DNA from 2 places in the Hyphomicrobium nitrativorans NL23 genome. Region 2 is predicted to be linked to the other one. Evidence: riboswitches for the same ligand, from Rfam matches in the RefSeq annotation. Region 2 holds a riboswitch; the other holds the start of a gene.
What was found. Region 2 has a riboswitch for S-adenosylmethionine ahead of W911_RS02105 (O-succinylhomoserine sulfhydrylase). Riboswitches for the same ligand answer to the same signal wherever they lie in the genome.

Region 1 (10,415 bases), 150 kb from region 2:
ACCTCGCGTATGCGCGCTACCGCAAGCAGGCAGGCACGGATGCGCCGCTCAGCCCTGCGTTTGTCACCACGTCCGAGCTTTCGCCGCGCGAGCATCTCGTGATGCAGGCCGCGCTGCAGCGGCATGTCGACAGCTCGATCTCGAAAACGATCAACTGCCCCGCCGATATATCCTTCGAGGATTTCGAGAGCATTTATCTCGATGCCTTCGATCTCGGTCTCAAAGGGTGCACCGTTTATCGCCCGAACGAGATCAGGGGGGCCGTGCTGTCGGCCGCTCCGGCAGTTTCGGCCGCCGAGGATCGGCCTCCGGACAACGGCGAAGGTGGGGGTGGCGACGTCGTGACGGTCTCCCAGGCGTCGCCGTCTCCGGCGGAGCGTCACGGCGATGTCGTCTACATGTCGCGGCCGCTCGACCGCGATCCTGTGCTGGCGGGGTTTACCTACAAGATCAAGTGGCCGGAGAGCGATCATGCGATCTACGTCACGATCAACGACATCGAGCGCAACGGACCCGTTGGTGGCGTGGCTCCGCCACGACGCCGTCCGTTCGAGATTTTCATCAACACACGCAATCTCGAACACTACGCCTGGACCGTCGCGCTGACACGGATGATCAGTGCCGTGTTCCGCCGCGGCGGCGACGTGACGTTTGTGGCCGACGAACTCAAGGCTGTGTTCGATCCGCAGGGCGGGCGCTGGATCGGCGGGCGGTATGTGCCGAGCCTGCTCGCGGCCATCGGCGATGTGATCGAGGCGCATATGCGCCGCATCGGTTTTCTCAAGTCGGGCGATGAGGAGGCTGCGGTACCCGTGGCGGAGATCGCCACGCTTGGCGGGCGGGACGAGGCGCCGGAGGGGCGCAGTCCGAAGGGGCAGATGTTGGGGCTGGCCGGCGGGCGGAGCTGTCCGAAGTGTGCCGCTCAAGCCTACGTCAAGGAAGGGGGGTGCTGGACGTGCCGCGCGTGCGGATTTTCGCGATGTAGCTGATCGCGGCGTGCTTTTCACCACCTCCGACCTTCGGCAAAAAGTGAAGAGGCCATGGCGCGCTTGGCTGCGGCGGATCGATGGGGCGTCTGGTTAACGCCCTGCCTCTTCTTGCTTCAGGGGGATACATCCGGCCGCGATTGGGATCCTCTGCCGCGGCTTGCCGCCCGAAATGCCCAAAAATGACTGAGATCAAGCCATATTTCGGCTGGAAACGATCAGCACTCTCAGGATCGTTCAGTGGCGTCAAAGGGCCGGTCGTCGGCAAGGATGAGTTTCATGGGAGCGCGTGTCATTCAACTCGCAGAGGTCAGAGCCCGCCGCTCGAATCCGACTCCTGTCACCCCCCTGGGCGGCGACATCGGCCACGCCGACCGTTTCCATTTCTGGAGCGGTGCCTCGGGTCAGCGCTACGTTCATTCCGTCTACAGCCTGCTCGAATGCCCGGAAGTACCCGTCGCGAATTTCCTGCTCGTGCGCCGTGACGGGTCGGGTCATCGCGAGGTGCTCGCCATCGGCCGGCTCCGGCATGGTTCGTCTTCGCTCAATCTCGCGGAAATCCGTTTGCGTGGGGCGCGGCTCGGCGCGAACGAGGTTCATGTGCATTTGTTGGCGCCGTCCGCCGAGGAGCGCCGTGCCGTCGAACTCGACTTGCGGGCTGGCCAGGCCGACCGCGCCGACGATACGCGGATCGCGGCGACGCGCCATTAGATCCATTCCTTGCAGCGCTTTTCGATCGCGTCGGATTGTCCAATCCGGCGCGATTTTTGTTTGTGCTCACGTGAGTAAGCTGCGCATCGCCCATAGGCCCGCGAACAAGCCGACGAGGGAGAGCGCGACGCTCGCTGCCACGTAGACCGCGGCAAGGCCCGTCTCGCCGCGTTCGATCAATAGGGCGGTGTCCATCGAGAAAGCCGAAAACGTCGTGAAGCCGCCGAGCAGGCCCGTTGCAAGAAACAGGCGTACTTCCGCAGGCGCTTCGCCGCGGAAGGCGAGCCAACCGGCCAGCAGGCCCATAAGACTCGATCCCAACACGTTGATGGCGAGGATGCCGTAGGGGAACCCGGTTCCCATGAGGCCGGTGATCGCGGTGTTCATGACATGACGCAGGAGGCCGCCGAGGCCCGCGCCGATGAAGACAATCACGGACGTGTTCATAGAGATCTCCGCATCGTTTCGTCGTCCCTGTTCAGAGCCCGGCCAGCTTGGCGCGATAGCCGAAGCGATTGTCGCGCACGGTGCGCGGTCGGCGTGTCGGCTTCTCGGCCCAGGCGCGCGCAAGCGCAACGGATCGGGGTGCGTTGCTGTGTGCGCCGGCCTGCCGGGTGCGTCCCGTGCCCGTGAGTGCGATAAGCCGTTCGAGCCTCGGCTCGCGGATGCCGAGATCCAACAGGTGACCGCGTGTGCTCAGGAGATAGTCGAGGTTCGTTCCGCCCTGGCCGATGGATCGGCGGATCAAGAGGGCTTCGCGCGCAAGCGGCAGGCACCCCGCATAGGCCGGGTGGCAGCGCTCGGCGATGTAGGCGGTGGCCCAGACGGTTCTCGGCGGCTCGCTTTCCGTGTGAGCGAGAGCGATAGGCACGAGCGCTTCGCGATAGACGCCGTAGATCAGTTCCCGGGCGCGAAGGTAGGCGAGGGTGGCTCTACGCGCTTCGGGCGCAATGCGGAACGCGATCCCTTCGCAGGCGCCGCCGCGGTCGAGGCCGAGGACGAGGCCGGGGCGGCGTTCTGTGCCGCGGTAGTGAATCGAATAGACGCAGAATGCGCGATGGAAGCCGGTGAGCTTGGCGCGGCGGGACTCGGCAAAAGGGAAGCCCGGGCTCCACATGAGAGAGCCGTAGCCGAAGATCCATGTTTCGGCCGGTTCGACGGACATGGCCGCGCGGGTCTCCTCGGCGTTACTTCACGTCTGTCGGTGACGTGGCTGCGGCCCCTCGGCCGAAATCGGGCGCCGGCGTATCCTGTCCGGCTTCGATGATGCCGCGACGCACGGCGCGCGCTTCCGTGAACAGGCGGTGAAGCGTTTCGCCCTCGCCGAAGCGGATGGCACGCTGAAGTGCCGTCAGATCTTCGGTGAAGCGGCCGAGCATATCGAGCACCGCCTCTTTGTTGTTCAGGAAAATGTCACGCCACATGACGGGGTCGGAGGCGGCGATGCGGGTGAAGTCGCGAAAGCCGCCAGCCGAGAACTTGATCACCTCGCTGTCGGTCACGCGCTCCAGATTGGCGGCGGTGTTGACGATGTTGTAGGCGATGAGGTGGGGGACGTGGCTGGTGATGGCGAGCACGAGATCGTGATGCTCGGGCGCCATGATCTCGACCTTGGAGCCGAGAGCTTCCCAGAACGCTTTCAACTTCTCGACGGCTGCGCCATCCGTGTGCGGCTCCGGGGTGAGGATGCACCAGCGGCCGTCGAACAGTTCCGCGAATCCCGCTTCGGGGCCGGATTGCTCTGTACCGGCGATGGGGTGGCCGGGCACGAAATGGACGCCGTCCGGCACGTGCGGGGCGACGTCGCGGACGATGGCCGCCTTGACGGAGCCGACGTCGGTGAGAATGGCGCCGGGTTTCAGATGGCGCGAGATTTCCTTGGCGATGGGGCCGCAGAGGCCGACCGGCGTGCAGAGGATGACGAGGTCCGCATCCTCGGCCGCTTCCGCCGCCGTGATGAAGCCTTGATCGATGAGACCGAGCCGCATGGCCGTTTCGAGCGTGGCGGGCGTGCGCGCGGAGCCGACGATGGAACCCACGACGCCTGCGCGGCGCGCTGCGTGGCTGATCGAGGAGCCGATGAGGCCGATGCCGATCAGCGCGATACGCTCGAACATCGGAGCCGTGGGGTTGGACTTCGTCATCCGGCGGCTCCAACGAACGTGGCGAGCGCTTCCTGGACCTTGCGGTTCTCGTCCGCGGTGCCGACGGTGAGACGCAGGGCGCCGGGGAGGCCGTAGCCTCCGACGCGGCGCAGGATGATGCCGCGCGATTTCAGGAAGGCGTCGCACGCGGCGGCGTCGCGTCCGGGGGCGGCGGGGAAGTGGATGAGCAGGAAGTTCGCAACGCTTGGCGTCACCGGCAGGCCGAGTTTCTCGATCTCTGCCGTCAGCCAGGCGCGCCATTCCTCGTTGTGGGCGACGGCGGCTTCGACGTGGCTCCAGTCGCCAATCGCGGCGGCGCCGGCCGCGATGGAGGGCGTGGAGAGATTGAACGGGCCGCGGATACGGTTCAGAGCGTCGGCGACGGCAGCAGGGCAGTAGGCCCAGCCGATGCGCAGCCCTGCGAGGCCGAAGATTTTCGAGAACGTGCGCGTCATCACCGTGTTTTCGGTGGTGGCGACAAGTTCGAGGCCCGCTTCGTAATCGTTGCGGCGCACGTATTCGGCATAGGCCGCGTCGAGCACGAGCAGCGCCTCGTCCGGCAGGCCGGCGCGGAGGCGGCGCACCTCGTCGATCGGCAGGTAGGTGCCGGTCGGATTGTTGGGATTGGCGAGAAACACCACGCGGGTGCGCGGCGTGACGTGAGCGAGGATCGCGTCGACGTCGGCGGTGAGATTTTTTTCCGGCACCACGACGGGCGTCGCGCCGGCGGCCAGCACCACGATGCGGTACAGCAGGAAGCCGTGCTCGGTGAAGAGCCCCTCGTCGCCGGGGCCGAGGTAGGCGTGCGCGATGAGGCTGATCAGCTCGTCGGACCCCGCACCGCAGACGATGCGGTTGGCATCCAGGCCGAAGCGGCGCGCAATGGCCTGGCGAAGCTCGGTAGCCTGGCCGTCCGGGTAGCGTTCGAGGTCGGCCCCGGCGATGCGGAATGCTTCGACGGCCTGCGGGCTCGGCCCGAGGGGGGTCTCGTTCGAGGAGAGCTTGATGGGCTTTACGCCGCCCGGAACGTGCGCTTCGCCCGGCACGTACGCTTCGATGTCGAGAACACCGGGACGGGGTTTCGGGGCGACGGCCATGGGCGGATTTCCAGCGAGGCGATGAGGATGCGCCCAGCCGGCTGGCTCGGCGCGGGCCCCGTGATACCGAGCGCGCCGGGAAAGCGCAAAGGATTAAGCGGCGCAGCGTGGCGGCGGGGCGGAGCGCGAACGAGAGACACGGCAGGACGATCGAGGTGGCGAGAACGCTTCGTGCGCCGGTGGCGGATCCGCCCGGTTAACTACTTTTAAGTGTAATTGCACAATCCTCAATCCAAGGTTGCGTTCTCCTTATCGTGAAAAAGATCAATTGGAAGATTGGGGAGTTGTGCAATTGGGCACTTTCTCGGGCGCCGCTTTGCGGCTTTTGCTGGCGGCATGGTACCTCGTTTTGGCGCTCAATACCGAAGTTTTCGCCGATCGAATTGGCGGAAGCAGCCTTCCATCGCCGACACCCGCGCTCAAAGGCAGAATTGTCGAAGGGGAGGGCGCGACGTCCGTCGTTGTCGTGAGCACTGCGGCCGGGTGGTCGTCGAATGCCGGTCCGACGTTTTTCGAAACGCCGAGTTCGTTCGTCGATCGTGGCGTTGGCTATGCGCAGGTGATGCAGACGCCGCTCGGCGCCGTCGATTTCAACGTTACGCTGGCAGACCGGCGGTACTTCGCCTTTACGGATGCGGACGAGCGTTCGGGGCAGGCGAACCTCGCGCTTACGCGTGATTGGGAGGGACAGCAGACGCTGCTCGCGTTCGCAGCCGGTACGAGCCGGGACATCGAAGAGCGCCTCACTATGGCGAGTCTTTCGCTTACGCATACATGGAATGGCGAAACCGTCCGGCCGTTTGTGCAGGCGGAGACGGCCGTGCTCGATTTCCACGACCTGCCCGGCGAGTTTGAACCGTTTGCGAACCAGGACGATCGAGATCGGATCTCGTCGCGGGCGCAAGCGGGGCTGCGCCTTACGATCACCGAGCATCTCTCGGTCGAGGTTGGCGGGGGCGTCGACACCAAGCGCTATCTCGAAAAGCATGACGACTTCGGCGTCCAGCGCGACAGCGTTTCGCTGTTCCCGCTTGTGGGGCTCGCGTTCGCGACGGAGATGGCGTCGTTGCGCGCGGTTTATATGCCTTTTCGGCGTGTTTTCGAGGACGATCTGTTCGAAAGCACTTGGACGCATGGGTATGCGGTGGATGCCGAAGTGAAGTTCTCAAACGCCCTCAAGGCGATTGCGTCTGCGCGGCACGGGTTCGAGGAGACGGATTTTCTGATCGCGAGCGCGGCGTACGAAACGGTTTTGGTGGCAGGAGTGATGCTGACGCCCGCGTGGGGGACCTTGTCGCTCGCCGTGTCGGAGACGCGTCGCGATTACGACGGATTGCATCTTCTCGACATCATGCGGGCGGATCGAAAGCGGGAGGTGGCGTTGAGCGGAGAGGTGCCGCTTTGGGATGCCGTCTCGCTGACCGGACGCGTCAGCTACATGGATTTCGAGAGCACTCTCGGGGAAGGCGGTTTCTTCGGGGAGATCGCGACGGATGTGCTGACGGTATCGCTTGGGCTGACTTACGTGATGGCGCAATAAGGGACGTGCCAATGGCGGGGACGCGCTGTCGCGGGCCCGCCCCCGCCAAGGGGATCAGCGGCCGCCGATGCCGAGCCCGAGGCCCAGCCCGAGACCGACGCCGGCTTTCACCTTGGCGATGTTGAGAACGTTGAGCTTGGTGCCGACCTGGGCTGCCGCACCGGCGCCCACGCCGAGCACCGGCCCGCCGCGGCTGTGATTGTGGCCGTGTCCGTGGCCACCGCCGTGCTTGCCGCGAGCGTCTGCGGGGGAGGAGATCGCGAAGGCCAAAGCAGCAGCAAGTGCAAAGCAAGCAAATTTCATGACAAAGCTCCTTGGGTTTCCAATGAATGATCAACTCAGGTTCGCCGGGTTGGCTGAAAAATTTATATATCGCGACAAAATGATGCGCAAAGAAATGGCCATTTCTTCGTAAAACGGCGAAATGATTATTTGGCGATCTTCAGATGTGTAATCTTTATCTTTTTTACGAAGGCCGGGCATGCAAGGAGACAAATGAAAAGCCGCGGACCTTGCGGGCCGCGGCTCGGAAATCGAAGCAGGACGCTCGTGCGTCTACTGCATGTAGGGGCTGTCCCCGCCGCGCGGATTGGCCGGCGACGAGAAGAAGAAACCGCTGTCGAAGGGGCCATTGCGGGTCTGGGCCTGGATCGTGGGATCCGTGAACTTCCGCGTGTCGATGCTCTCCGGCACGCTGTAGGAGTATCCGCCGCGGCGAGGCGACGGGCGCACCACGCCGCGAAGAGCCTGGTTTTTGGCTTTGGACTTTGCCTGCTGGGCCGTTGCCGGTTCAGGCATCGAGACCGATGTCAGCAGAGCGGCGGCGGCTGCCGCGAGCGAGAGGAGAATGAGCTTTTTCATGACGCTAACCTAGCCCAGGTTGGGGGTGCATGTCGATCAGGGGGGCGTGCTTTCAGTATCCGGTGTGTCTTTCGGACCCGCCGACAGCATCCCGAGCTTTCGCCCGCAGGCTCGGGCTTGGCGTCAGAATCGACGCAACGTGATTGATGTGAGGTTAATGCGTGACGGCGGCTGGCGTTCCGTCGCTGCGCCGGCCCTTGACCCTGGCGGGAAACGTCCGATATTCAGGGCTCGATTTCGATCGTGGTGATTTGGCCGGCCGGCTTGCAGCCACGTTAAACAAGTCGCTAAATGGGCCGTCGCACATCCGGACACATCGGTTGGGCTCGGCCGCCTCGGCAGAGCGACGAAGCCGGCTTTTCGAGCGTCCGCCGCGCGGGCGGGGTCGGGAGTGCGCAAAAGGATGGCCACATTTTCTGCGGAGCCTGGGGGCGACAGCCCGTCGGTTAAGCCCACGTCAGGCCAGCGGCTGTTCGAGGTTCATAGCCCGTCGAGCTCGCTCATCGTCTTTCCCGAGGATGCGCCGCTCCGGCTCGAATCCGGGCAGCTTCTCGCGCCGCTGTCCATCGCCTACCAGACCTACGGCACGCTCAATGCCGATAAATCGAACGCGATCCTCATTTGTCACGCGCTGACGGGCGATCAGCATGTTGCAAACGTCCATCCGATCACGGGCAAGTCCGGATGGTGGGAGACACTGGTCGGGCCCGGCAAGCCGGTCGATACGAACCGCTTTTTCGTGATCTGTCCCAACATCCTCGGCGGATGCATGGGTTCGACGGGGCCCGCGTCGCTCAATCCGAAGACCGGCAAGCCTTATGGCGTGGACTTTCCCGTCATCACCATCGGCGACATGGTGGATGCGCAGGTGCGCCTGATCGACCATCTCGGCATCGACGTGCTGTTCTCGGTGATCGGCGGCTCCATGGGCGGCATGCAGGTGCTGGAATGGGTGACGCGCCAAAAGCATCGCGTGGCGACCGCCATTCCAATCGCAACCGCGCCGTGGCATTCGGCGCAGAACATCGCCTTTCACGAAGTCGGGCGACAGGCGGTGATGGCCGATCCCGACTGGCGGAGCGGCAACTACTACGAAGCCGGTGTTGTGCCGAAGAACGGGCTCGCGGTTGCGCGGATGGCGGCGCACATCACGTATCTCTCGGAGAAGGCGTTGCAGGGCAAGTTTGGCCGCAACCTGCAGGACCGGAAAGCGCGGTCGTTTTCGTTCGATGCTGATTTCAAGATCGAGAGCTACCTGCGCCATCAGGGCTCGACGTTCGTCGATAGGTTCGACGCGAACAGCTATCTCTACATCACGCGGGCCATGGACTATTTCGATCTCGAAGGCGCATACGGCGGCAAGCTTGCGAATGCATTCGCGGGGACGACGGCGGAGATCTGCGTCGTCTCCTTCACCAGCGACTGGCTCTATCCGACGCGAGACAGCAAGGCGATCGTGAAGGCACTCAACGCCGTGGCGGCCAACGTGAGTTTCGTCGAAATCGAGAGCGACAAGGGGCACGACGCGTTTCTGCTCGACGAGCCGGAATTCCATGCGACGGCGCGGGGTTTTCTTTCCGCTGCCGCCGCCAAGCGCGGGCTCGCGCAGGCTTCGGAGGCGCGCTGATGGAGAAAGCCGTTCCATTCACCGGACAGCAGCGGGCCGATCACGTTCTGATCGCGGAGATGGTGAAGCCCGGTTCGCGCGTGCTCGACGTTGGTTGTGGCGACGGCGCGCTGCTCAAGCTGCTTGCGGAGCAGAAGGGCGTCGACGGGCGCGGTGTCGAGCTTTCGCGCGAGAAGGTGAACCTTTGCGTGCAGAGCGGGCTTGCGGTGATCCAGGGCGATGCGGATCACGATCTGGCCGACTATCCCGATCAGGCGTTCGACTACGCCATTCTCTCGCTCACGATCCAGGCGACGCGCGATCCCAAGACCGTGCTCGCCAATCTGCTCCGGATCGGGCGTCATGCGATCGTGTCGTTTCCGAACTTCGGGCACTGGCGCATCCGGACACAGCTTCTGTTTACGGGGCGCATGCCGATGACGCCCAATCTTCCGGAGCCATGGTTCTCCACGGCGGACGCGCACCTCTGCACCATCAAAGACTTCGTCGATCTTGTCGCGCTCGTCGATGCGGAGGTGGAAGATGCGGTGGCTTTCAATAGCCAGGGACAGCGGCTGCCGATCAAGACGTCGATCTCGCTTCAGAACCTGCTCGGCGAGAAGGCCGTATTCAAGCTGAGGGGGCGGCTGGCTTAAGCGAAACTTCGCGGACGTTCCAGAAGCAGGTCGCTGCCGTCCGTCCAGATATCGCGATAACCCGCGTCGTGGAGAGCTGCGAGGCAATCGGTTTCCCATCGGGCGGCGTGATCCTTTTCGATCAGGATCAGCCGCGGCCACAGCGCGCGTTGGGCCGTGCGAAGGAACGGGACCAAGGCGCGATCCTCGTATCCCTCGATGTCGATTTTGAGCACATCGATCCGGTCGAGGCCCGCGCGTTGGACGAGAGACAGCAGCGGGGCCACGGGCACCTCCGTTCCCGAGCCGCCGACATCTGCGCACAGGCTTGCAAGGCCGGGGTGCTCGCCGCCGTAGAGGGTGGCGCTGCCATCTTCCGCGCCAACGGCGGCCTGCACGATGGTGACGTGTTCTGCCAAGTTCGCTGCGACGTTGAAGCGTATGCGCCGCACCATTTTCGGCGAAGGCTCGATGGCGAGAACGCGGCCTTTCGGTCCCACCGCACGGGCGGCGAATAGCGTGAAAAGCCCGCAGTTTGCGCCGATATCGACGAAGACATCGCCGGGCGCAAGCACGCTCTCGATCCGCCGTATCCCGGGCGCGTCCTTGTGGAGGCCGCGTTCGACCAGCATCTGCTCGGTAAAGTTTTCTCCGATCCAGCAGCGCAGCTTTATGCCGTCCACTTCGACATCGCAGACGGGGCTGCGGCTTTGCATGACGCGTCGAAACGGGCGACGCATCGCGCCGTGAACCAGGCCGGACCGGATCGCACCGATGCAGAGAGCTGAAACGCCTGCGGGTGCGTATGCGCCCCACGCGCGCTCGGGCGTTGCGT
Region 2 (10,415 bases):
AACCTCTGGGCCACCTGGTGCGCACCCTGCCGCGAGGAAATGCCCTCGCTCGACCGCCTTCAGCAGGAATTCGGCTCCGACACCTTCGAGGTGGTCGCCCTCGCCGTAGACCGCGCCGGGCCCGAAACCGCGCAGAAGTTCTTGGACGAGATCGGCGTCACGTCCCTGAAGCTCTATTCCGACACGACGACCCGCTCCGGCTCGGCGCTCCGCGCCGTCGGCATGCCGACCACGATCCTGATCGACGCCGAAGGCCGAGAGATCGGCCGCCTGCCCGGCCCCTACGAGTGGGACGCCCCCGAAGCCAAGGCGCTCATCCAGGCCGAGCTGAACTAGCCTCCTCCTCTGTCATCCCGGCCAAGCGAGGCGGTCACGCCGGAGGCGTGCCTTCGGGCCATGCCGGAGGCATGCTTTCAGCACGACAGCCAAGCGCCGAGCCGGGACCCAGGAAAAGCTCCTATCGCGAAAAAACTGGCGCGCGAGCGCCCGGGAGCAACGCGACCCGCGGGTCATGGCGAAGCCATGCTCCGCATGGGCTGCCGCGGCCATCCACCGACACCCGGCCTCTTATCCGAAGCTTCTCGCAACTTGCGTACGAAACAAAATTCCCCAAGCATTGACGGCCCGGCCGCAAACCTCCAAGAACCCTCAAATACGCAGATCACGAGGAAACGCATGAGCATGGTCGACCTTCAGAGCACGATCGAAACCGCCTGGGACGCCCGCGACAGCGTCACCTCCGCCACCACGGGCGACGTCCGCGACGCCGTCGTCAAGGCGCTCGACCTGCTCGATTCCGGCAAGGCGCGCGTGGCCGAGAAGAAAGACGGCGAATGGGTCGTCAACCAGTGGCTCAAGAAAGCGGTTCTTCTGTCCTTCCGCCTGAACGACATGGGCACCATCTCGGGCGGCCCGGCAGGCTCCGTCTATTGGGACAAGGTACCGCCCAAGTTCGAAGGCTGGACGGAAGAAACCTTCAAGCAGGGCGGCTTCCGCGTGCTGCCGGGCGCCTACGTGCGTCACTCGGCCTACATCGCCCCCGGCGTCGTGCTGCTCCCCTCGTTCGTCAACCTCGGTGCCTACGTCGACAGCGGCACCATGGTCGACACTTGGGCCACCGTCGGCTCGTGCGCGCAGATCGGCAAGAACTGCCACATCTCGGGCGGCGCGGGCATCGGCGGCGTGCTGGAGCCGCTTCAAGCCGGCCCCGTCATCATCGAGGACAACTGCTTCATCGGCGCCCGCGCGGAAGTCGCCGAAGGCGTACACGTCGGCGAAGGCTCAGTGCTCTCGATGGGCGTCTATCTCGGTCAATCCACCACCATCATCGACCGCGCCACCGGCGAGAAATTCTTCGGCAAGGTGCCGCCCTACTCGGTCGTCGTGTCCGGCACGATGCCCGGTAAGCCGCTCCCCGACGGCACGCCGGGCCCGAACCTCTACTGCGCCGTCATCGTCAAGCGCGTAGACGAGAAGACCCGCTCCAAGACCTCGATCAACGAGCTGCTGCGCGACTGATCCAGTCGTGGGCCCACATCTCGAACTGAAAAAGAGGCCTCCGTTCGGGGGCCTCTTTGCGTATCTGAGCATTTCACCAATGCGTGCTTCCCTTGCCCTCGGATGACCCGTACGTTCGGCGCCACGTCAGCCACCAGCGAAACCGCATCATGATCCCGCAGCAAGATCCCATCGCCCTCACCCAAGCGCTCGTCCGCTGCGAAAGCGTGACGCCGGATGAAGGCGGCGCGCTGACGCTGCTCGAAAACGTGCTGCAGCCCGCGGGCTTCACCTGCCACCGCCTCACCTTCACGACGCCCGGCACACCCGACGTCGAAAATCTCTATGCGCGCATCGGCAATGCCGGGCCGCATCTCTGCTTCGCGGGCCACACCGATGTGGTGCCCCCCGGTCGCGTGGACGCGTGGACCGTCCCTCCATTCTCCGGCGAAATCCGCGATGGGCTTCTTTACGGACGCGGCGCGGTGGACATGAAGGGCGGCGTTGCCTGCTTCGTCGCCGCAGCCCTCGACTATCTCGCGAGCGAGGGCAGCCAGTTTCACGGCTCGATCTCGTTCCTCATCACCGGCGACGAGGAAGGGCCATCCATCAACGGCACGATGAAGCTGCTCGAATGGTTGCGCGACCGCGACGAGCAGATCAGCGCCTGCCTCGTCGGCGAACCCTCGAACCCCGAAGCCCTCGGCGACGAAATCAAGATCGGCCGGCGCGGCTCGATCAACGCGGACGTCGTCGTGCACGGCCGTCAGGGTCACTCCGCCTATCCGCAAAAGGCCGAGAACCCGATCCCGAAGCTCGCGCGCATCATCGACCGTCTCTCGTCGGTGGAGATCGACCGCGGCACGGCCCACTTCCAGCCGTCGAACCTGCAAACGACGGTGATCTCCGCGCCCAACAGCGCATCGAACGTCATTCCTGCCGAAGCACGCGCCATTCTGAACGTGCGCTACAACGACACCTGGAACCGCGAGACCATCGAAACGTGGTTGCGGGAACAGGTTGCCGCCGCCGCCGCAACGATCGATGCGCGTTACGACATCGACGTTTCCGGAACCGGCGACGTATTTCTCACGAGCCCCGACGGCCCCTCGTCGAGCAACTCGTCGCCGCAATTCGCGCGGAAACGGGCCGCACGCCAGCCCTCACCACGGGCGGCGGCACCTCCGACGCGCGCTTCATCAAGGATCTCTGTCCGGTGGTCGAGTTCGGCCCCGTCAACAAAACGATCCACGCCGTCGACGAGCACGTGCCGGTCTCGGAGCTGACGCAGCTCACGGCCATCTACCGCCGCTTCATCGAAGGCTATTTCTCGGCAACGTAAACCCGGCCTTCGCACGGGTGACGGAACGGGGGGAGAAGCAGCAGCCGCCACAGGGGACAGGGGCGTAGGCGGCCGCGCACATTCCGTCACCCGGACGAAAACCGGGCTCTTTGATTTCTTAGCTTGATCGCTCAGAACGTCAGCGCCGAGCCGCCCGAGGCCTCGATGACCTGCCCGGTCACCCAGCGCGACTCGAGACCGGCCAGGAACCCGACAACGTCGGCGATGTCCTCCGCCTGGCCGATCCGCTTCAGCGCCTGCTTGCTCTTGATGCCCTCGGCCACCGCAGGATCCTTGAGAAACGCGCCCATGTCGGTCTCGATGGCGCCCGGCGAGACGGCGTTGACGGTGATCCCGCGCGGACCCAGGAGCACGGCCAGCGTCTTGGTGAGATTGTCGAGCGGCGCCTTGAGCGCCGAATAGGCCGCCACGTCCACGAACGGCGTGCGCACGACGCCGCTCGAGATGTTGACGATGCGCCCGCCGTCCCGGAGCCGCTTGGCCCCCTGCTGCGAGATGAAGAACACGGAGCGCACGTTGACGGCATAGATCTCGTCCAGCACTTCCTCGGTCGTATCCTCGAAGCTGACGAACGGCGCGATACCCGCATTGTTGACGAGGATGTCCAAGGCGGTCGAGCCGTTGCGAGCCTGAAGCTCTTTATCGAGCGCCGCGTAAAGCGTCGTCACGCCATCGGAGGCAGCGAGGTTCGCGCCGACCGCGAACGCCTTTCCACCCGCCGCCTCGATAGACCCGACGGTTTCGTCGGCCGCGCCGCGGTTGCTGCCGTAGTGGACGGCGACGAGCGCACCGTCCGCGGCCAGGCGCTCCGCAATTGCCCGGCCAATGCCGCGGCTTGCGCCGGTAACCAGCGCAACTTTGCCTTCAAGGGGACGTGCCATGAGGAGTTCTCCATAATCCTGCGTGTTCCTGATGCCTGCCAAAACGGGAGCGCCGAACCGGCTTGGAGCGGGCTGAACCCCAGATAGGTGCGGGATTTCGGAAGTTCAAGATTATCGAACTATTGAATTATGGCAACACCCCTGCCATATCTGATGGCATGCAGCGGCCATTTCTCCATCCTTCCACCGATGACCTGCGCCTTGAAAGCGTGCTCTACGCGCTTGCCGACCCCGTGCGCCTCGAAATCGTGCGCCGGCTGGCCACGGGCGACTGCCCGCTCAACTGTTCCACGGCGGCCCCCGCTCATCTCGCGAAGTCCACCCAGTCGCATCACTTTCAGATTTTGCGGGAAGCGGGCCTGATCCGCTCCGAGCGGCGCGGCACCGAGGTCGTGAACACGGTCCGCTGCGCCGAGATCGAAGCCAAATTCCCCGGCGTCGTCTCGGCTATCCTCAAGGCCGCGAAACCGCTCCCTTGCCCGGACGCTTAAAGCAAATGTCATCCCGGCCAAGCGAGGCGGTCACGCCGGAGGCGTGCCTTCCGGATAAGGCTCCGGCTTCGCCTCCACCTTTCCAGGATGACAGAGGGGGCGTTCCGCCTACTTGAAATGCTTACTCAGCTTCAGGCCCTGTGCCTGGTAGTGGCTGCCGAGGTCGCTGCCATAGAGCTGGTCCGGAAGCTCCGTCATGCGCTCGTAGACGAGGCGGCCGACGATCTGCCCGTCTTCGAGAATGAACGGCACCTTGTGCGACCGCACTTCGAGAACCACACGCGAGCCTGACCCGCCTGCTGCGGAATGGCCGAAACCAGGGTCCATGAACCCCGCATAATGCACGCGGAATTCGCCCACCAGCGGGTTGAACGGCATCATCTCGGCTGCATGCGTCGGCGGAATGTGCACGGCCTCTTTCGACGCCAGAATATAGAACTGATCCGGATCGAGGATCAGCCGCCGCTTGCTGTCCGCGAACACCGGCTCCCAATAGTCCGCAATCGCGCAGGCGCCCGGCTGATCGACATCCACCACGCCCGTGTGCCGCTTCGCGCGATAGCCGACGAGGCCCGTGCCGTCGCCACCCTTTTCGAAGCCTTTGAGATCGACCGAAAGCGCGATCCCGTCCTGAATGTCCGCGTCCCCGCCCGAGACGAGCGTCTGCTCGGCCTGCAACCGGCGAAGCGCATCGTCCGTCTCCCGCGGATCGCCGCTGCGGAAGCGGAGCTGAGAAAGCTTCGAGCCCTTGCGCACGACGATGGGAAACGTCTGCGGACAGATTTCGGCGTAGAGCGGCCCGCGGTACCCTGCGGGCACTTGGTCGAACGCAGTGACGCCATCCGCAATCACGCGCGTGAACACGTCGAGCCGCCCCGTCGAACTTTTCGGATTGGCCGAAGCGGCGATGCCCGACGGCAGCGCGAGCCATTCCAGCAGCGGCACCACGTAGACGCAGCCCGTCTCCAGCACCGCGCCATCTTCGAGATCGAACGTGTGCAGCGTGAGATCGTCGAGCTTCTCGGCCACCGCACCGCCCGGCCCGGGCAGAAAGCTCGCACGCACGCGATGCGCCCGCGCCCCGAGCCGCAGATCCACGCTCGCGGGCTGCACCTGGCCCTGCCCGAACGGCTCAGAAGGTGTGATCCCCCCGGCCTCCGCCAGCGCTCGGATAGCCTGCGCCGGCAGGATGCCGTCCGCCGCCGCAAATTTGCTCTCTTTAGACATCGAGTTGGCTCCTGGTCATGAGGCTCTGGACCATGATCGCTTCGGACCCTACCCGTCCGAAGCGTGAATCATAGGTCCCATCGAAGATCGAGAGCGTCTGATCGCATTCGGATCAGACGCTCTAGACGAAGCGCCCCTTGACGCCAAGAGCCCCGAGAGGCTAATCCCGCGGTATCAGCGCTCTGATCGTGGTGATTTGGCCGGCCGGCTTGCAGCCACGTAAAACAAGTCGCTAAAAAGGGCCCTCGGCGCGCGACCCGGCAACAGGTCCGCCCTGGCTCATGGCAGCGGGGAGGACGGCCGGGTTTTTTGTGGGTTCGGGCACGCGCCCGCACCGAGCGCGCGAGGACATCTCCATGACCAAGACACCGATGTCGGCCCCCGCAGATCCCGCGAGTTGGAGCCCCGAAACGCAGCTCGTGCACGGCGGCACGCTCCGCTCCGAGTTCGGCGAAACGTCGGAAGCCCTCTTCCTCACCCAAGGCTTCGTCTACACCTCCGCCGAGCAGGCCGAAGCCCGCTTCAAGAACGAAGACCCCGGCTTCCAGTATACCCGCTTCGCCAATCCCACCGTCTCCATGTTCGAGGAACGCCTGCGTCTCCTCGAAGGCGCCGAGATGTGCCGCGCGACCGCAACCGGCATGGCCGCCGTGACGGCCGGCCTCCTCTCGTTCCTCTCGGCCGGCGATCATATCGTCGCCGCCCGCGCGATGTTCGGCTCCTGCCGCTACATCGTCGAAACGCTCTGTCCGCGCTTCGGCATCGCCATGACGCTGATCGACGGCCGCGACCTCGCGCAGTGGGAAGCCGCCATCAAGCCCAACACGAAGGGCTTCTTCTTCGAAACGCCAGCCAATCCCACGCTCGACCTGGTGGATATCGCGGGCGTCACGGCCATCGCAAAAAAGCACGGCATCACGACCGTAGTCGACAACGTGTTCGCAACGCCGATGCTACAGCGTCCGCTCGCGCTCGGCGCGGACGTCGTCGTCTACTCGGCCACGAAACACATCGACGGCCAGGGCCGATGCTTGGGCGGCGCGGTGCTCGGCTCGAACAAATTCCTCAACGACCACCTGCAGGACTTCTTCCGCCAGACGGGCCCGTCGCTCTCTCCCTTCAATGCGTGGGTCATGCTGAAAAGCCTGGAGACGCTGCCGATCCGCATCCGTCAGCAATCCGCGAGCGCCGCCGTCGTCGCCGATCGTCTCGCCGCCGCGCCGGGCGTCAACCGTGTCATCTATTGCGGCCGCGACGATCATCCCCAAGCCGACATCGCCAGGAAGCAGATGTCGGGCGGCGGCCAGATGATCGCCTTCGAAATCGAAGGCGGCAAGGAGGCAGCCTTCCGCTTCCAGAACGCGCTGCGTCTCGTGCGCATCTCGAACAACCTGGGCGACGCGAAAAGCCTCATCACGCACCCTGCCACGACGACGCATTTCCGCATCGGACCCGAGGCCCGCGCGGAGCTTGGCATCTCAGACGGCATCCTGCGCCTCTCCATCGGCCTCGAAAACGGCGACGACATCGGCGCCGACCTCGACGCCGCGCTGAAAGCCGCTCGCGCCTGATCGCCTAGACCATGATCGCTTCGGACCTTAGCCGCTCCGATCGGCGCGCCGCTTATCCGGCGCGGCGTGAATCGGCAGCGCGGAGAAAGTCCGAAGCGTGAATCATCGCTCTCATCAAAGATCTAGAGCGTCCGATCCGATTCCATCGGGTCGAACGCGGCACAAATCGGCCATGTCCGCAGTTTAGCCAGCGCCTGACGGCGAAAAATGGCCAGAGCGCGCCGACAGGCGTTGACGCCTGCGCCCGGACCCGTAATGCTCCGCCAAACCAGAACGGAAGCGGCCTAGGGTCTGTACTCAATATTCGATGGGGCATTGATGAGCCAAGACAGGCCAAGGGCCAGGAAAAGCGCGCAGCGCGATGCCTATGCATCGGGCAAGCGGTTTGACGCCGCAATTGGCTTGCCTTGGCTCACCCCGCAGGGGCGCGGTCCTTTCGCGCCTCCGGTGCGTCGTGAAAGCTTGCAAACCATGGAGGTTTGCTGCGCTTTCGCTCCTGCCAGCCGCACGAAAGTCCTCGCGTCAATGCCCATCGAATATTGAGTACAGACCCTAGTGACCGACGAGACCCCATACGAGCAGGTAACCGAAGGCGTCCGCATCCGCGTCACGCCCGAATTCTCGGAAGATCAGTCGACAGAAGAAGAAAGCTACTTCTTCTGGATTTACACGATCGAGATCGCCAACGAGAGCGCACACACCGTCCAGCTCAAAAGCCGCATCTGGCGCATCACCGACGACACCGGAAAAACGGACGAAGTGCGCGGGCCCGGCGTCGTCGGGCAGACGCCCGTCATCCCACCGGGCCAGTCGTTTACATATTCCTCGGGCTGTCCGCTCGGCACGCCATCGGGTATCATGGTCGGCAGTTATCAGATGATCGACGAGACGGGCCGGTTGTTCGACGTCGCGATTCCCGCGTTTTCGCTCGACAGCCCTTACGCCTCGCGCAGCGTGAACTGACTCCACCCCATGACACCCGACACGACGTCTTCCGCCATCGCGCTGCTCACGCATCTCGTGGCGTTCGACACCACAAGCCACAAGTCGAACCGCGATCTCGTGAGTTTCGTCGAAGCCTACCTCGCCGACCACGGCGTCGCCTCGCATCTCGTCCCCACCGAGGACGGTGAGAAAGCCTCGCTGTTCGCAACCATCGGGCCGGAAGACGTGCCGGGCATCGGCCTCTCCGGCCACACCGACGTCGTGCCCACCGTGCCGTCCGATTGGACGAGCGATCCCTACCTCGTCCGCGAGGAGGCGGGCCGCCTGTACGGTCGCGGCACCACCGACATGAAGGGCTATCTCGCCTGCGTGCTCGCGCTCGTGCCCGAGTTCAAGCGCCGCGCACTCAAGGTGCCGATCCACATCCTGTTCTCTTACGACGAGGAAACCGGCTGCACAGGCGTACGTCCGATGATTGCCGAGCTTGGCAACCGCCTTGCGAAACCGCGCCTCGTCTTCGTCGGCGAGCCGACGAACATGACCGTCGTCGATGCGCACAAGGGGCCGATGCGCTGGCGCGTCGACGTTGCGGGCCGTGCGGCACATTCGAGCATGGCGCCCATCGGGGTCAACGCCATCGCGATTGCCGCCGAGCTCATCGCCGAGTTGAACCGCATCGAAACGGATCTCAAGACCGCAACGCGCGACGACCGCTTCCTGCCGCCTTACGCAACGCTGCAAGTCACCGAGATCTCAGGTGGCACGGCGTCCAACATCGTACCCGCCGCATGCCACTTCGGCTTCGAGGTCCGCACCCTTGCGGGCCTCGACGTCGAGGCCATCGAGCGGCGCCTGAACGCGTTCGCCGAAACGCGTTTCCTCGCCGACATGCAGCGTGTCGCGCCGGAAGCGGGTATTTCGATCCGCCGCGTCAACAGCGTGCCGCCCTTCGCGGCGGGTCCCTTATCGGAAGCGGTCGCGCTCGCCCTCAAGCTCGCCCAGCAGAACGAAACGTACGCCGTCTCGTACGCGACCGAAGCGGGTCTCTTTCAAATGGCGGACGTCCCGGCCGTGGTCTGCGGACCGGGCGACATCGCCCAAGCCCACACCGCCGACGAATGGATCGCGATCTCAGAGATCGAGCGCTGCCTCGCCTTCCTCGGCCGCCTCGCCGACTGGGCCGAAGGCTGACATCTTCTCCACCCAGCCCCGCAGGGGCTCGGGGCGCGACCGCGCCCCCGCGGCAAGTGCCGCGGCCCTCAACCCGCACCCGGCCCCTTATCCGAAGCTTCTCTCAACTTACGTACGAAAACAAAAATGAAAAAAGGCCGCTTGGGGGCGGCCTGAGGTCGTGTTGGTTTGGCAATGATCAGTGCAAACGTGATCGGATATCCGGACGCTTAGGACAGAACGCTTTCGCCACTTCGTTCAGCAGAAGCTGATGACGCAACGCGTGCTCGACGTGTGGTGCATGAAGTAGATCGTCCATGAAGGCCATCTGCGCCTCGAACGTGCTCGAAACCGCCGAAAGGCCGAACGCATACCAATCGAGAAACCAAGGGGCCGGAGACGCGCCCTGACCCAACTCTGACACTTCGACAAGACCGCCGGCCTGGGCCAGCGAAGGCGGCTCGGAATGCGCATCCGGTTTAACCGGGCGAACATCGCGAGCGGAAACGGTGGGCGACTGGGGACCACGGCCGGACGGCACCGATGCGGCGCCTGACGGAGCATGATCTTTAAGTTTGTCCCGGAGCCGCCGGATCGTGGACGGATCGGAAATGCCGAGCGACTTGATCGCCGTGGTGGGCCTCAGCCCCGGCTCGGCATCGAGCAACGCCTCGATGCGCCTAAGCTGTGCGCGATCGTCGAGGCCGCTGCCTTTGGGCCGGCCGCGGCGGCCGGTTGCGGAAGACATGAAAATCGATCCATCCCTCGTGATTCGATTTAACGAATCCTGAGGACTATCGACGCGCATTGCAAAGGAGAAAAAGTAGGAAACCCAATAAGAAACGTCATCAGGCTTATATCTGTTGCGAAAATGATTCTCCGCCTTGTATGGGCTCGCGAACAAAAAGGGGGCATAAGGAATTCCCTTACACCCCCCCTTCATGAGCCACGCCGCCGCGCGACGGAGCCGGTTGCCGTCAGCCGAGCAGCCCGCGCATGCGCGCAAGATGAGACAGCTTCACCTCCGGCCGCGCACCCATCTGCCCGATGATTTCGGCAGCTGCGAAACTGCCGAAGCGCCCCGCCGCCGAGTAGTCGTCTCCGCGTGCCAGCCCGAACAGGAACCCGGCCGCATAAAGATCGCCCGCACCTGTCGTATCCACCACCTTCGCCACCGGGTCGGGCGCGATCTGAATAGGCGTGCCCTCCGAGACCACCAGCGATCCCTGCTCGCTGCGCGTCAGCACGGCAAGCTTCGTATCACGCGAGA

Region 1: it holds a riboswitch for S-adenosylmethionine, as region 2 does, so the genes downstream of both, metX (homoserine O-acetyltransferase MetX) here and W911_RS02105 (O-succinylhomoserine sulfhydrylase) in region 2, are expected to answer to the same signal.

The regions. Positions count from the first base shown of each region.
Region 1 covers NC_022997.1:610,277-620,691, forward strand. The annotation lists gene W911_RS02815 (adenosylcobalamin-dependent ribonucleoside-diphosphate reductase) at 1-989, shown strand, start outside; gene W911_RS02820 (hypothetical protein) at 1,266-1,697, shown strand; gene crcB (fluoride efflux transporter CrcB) at 1,764-2,144, opposite strand; gene W911_RS02830 (gamma-glutamylcyclotransferase) at 2,176-2,862, opposite strand; gene W911_RS02835 (prephenate/arogenate dehydrogenase family protein) at 2,885-3,841, opposite strand; gene hisC (histidinol-phosphate transaminase) at 3,838-4,938, opposite strand; gene W911_RS02845 (porin family protein) at 5,225-6,478, shown strand; gene W911_RS02850 (hypothetical protein) at 6,533-6,781, opposite strand; gene W911_RS02855 (hypothetical protein) at 7,034-7,339, opposite strand; SAM riboswitch at 7,573-7,651, shown strand; gene metX (homoserine O-acetyltransferase MetX) at 7,743-8,966, shown strand; gene metW (methionine biosynthesis protein MetW) at 8,966-9,601, shown strand; gene W911_RS17105 (FkbM family methyltransferase) at 9,598-10,415, opposite strand, start outside.
Region 2 covers NC_022997.1:460,933-471,347, reverse strand. The annotation lists gene W911_RS02135 (TlpA family protein disulfide reductase) at 1-336, shown strand, start outside; gene dapD (2,3,4,5-tetrahydropyridine-2,6-dicarboxylate N-succinyltransferase) at 676-1,518, shown strand; partial or broken gene dapE (succinyl-diaminopimelate desuccinylase) at 1,668-2,839, shown strand; gene W911_RS02120 (SDR family oxidoreductase) at 2,971-3,741, opposite strand; gene W911_RS02115 (ArsR/SmtB family transcription factor) at 3,804-4,232, shown strand; gene W911_RS02110 (2'-deoxycytidine 5'-triphosphate deaminase) at 4,341-5,459, opposite strand; SAM riboswitch at 5,638-5,716, shown strand; gene W911_RS02105 (O-succinylhomoserine sulfhydrylase) at 5,816-7,030, shown strand; gene apaG (Co2+/Mg2+ efflux protein ApaG) at 7,586-7,993, shown strand; gene argE (acetylornithine deacetylase) at 8,003-9,166, shown strand; gene W911_RS17090 (COG3415 family protein) at 9,345-10,088, opposite strand; gene W911_RS02085 (adenosine kinase) at 10,123-10,415, opposite strand, start outside.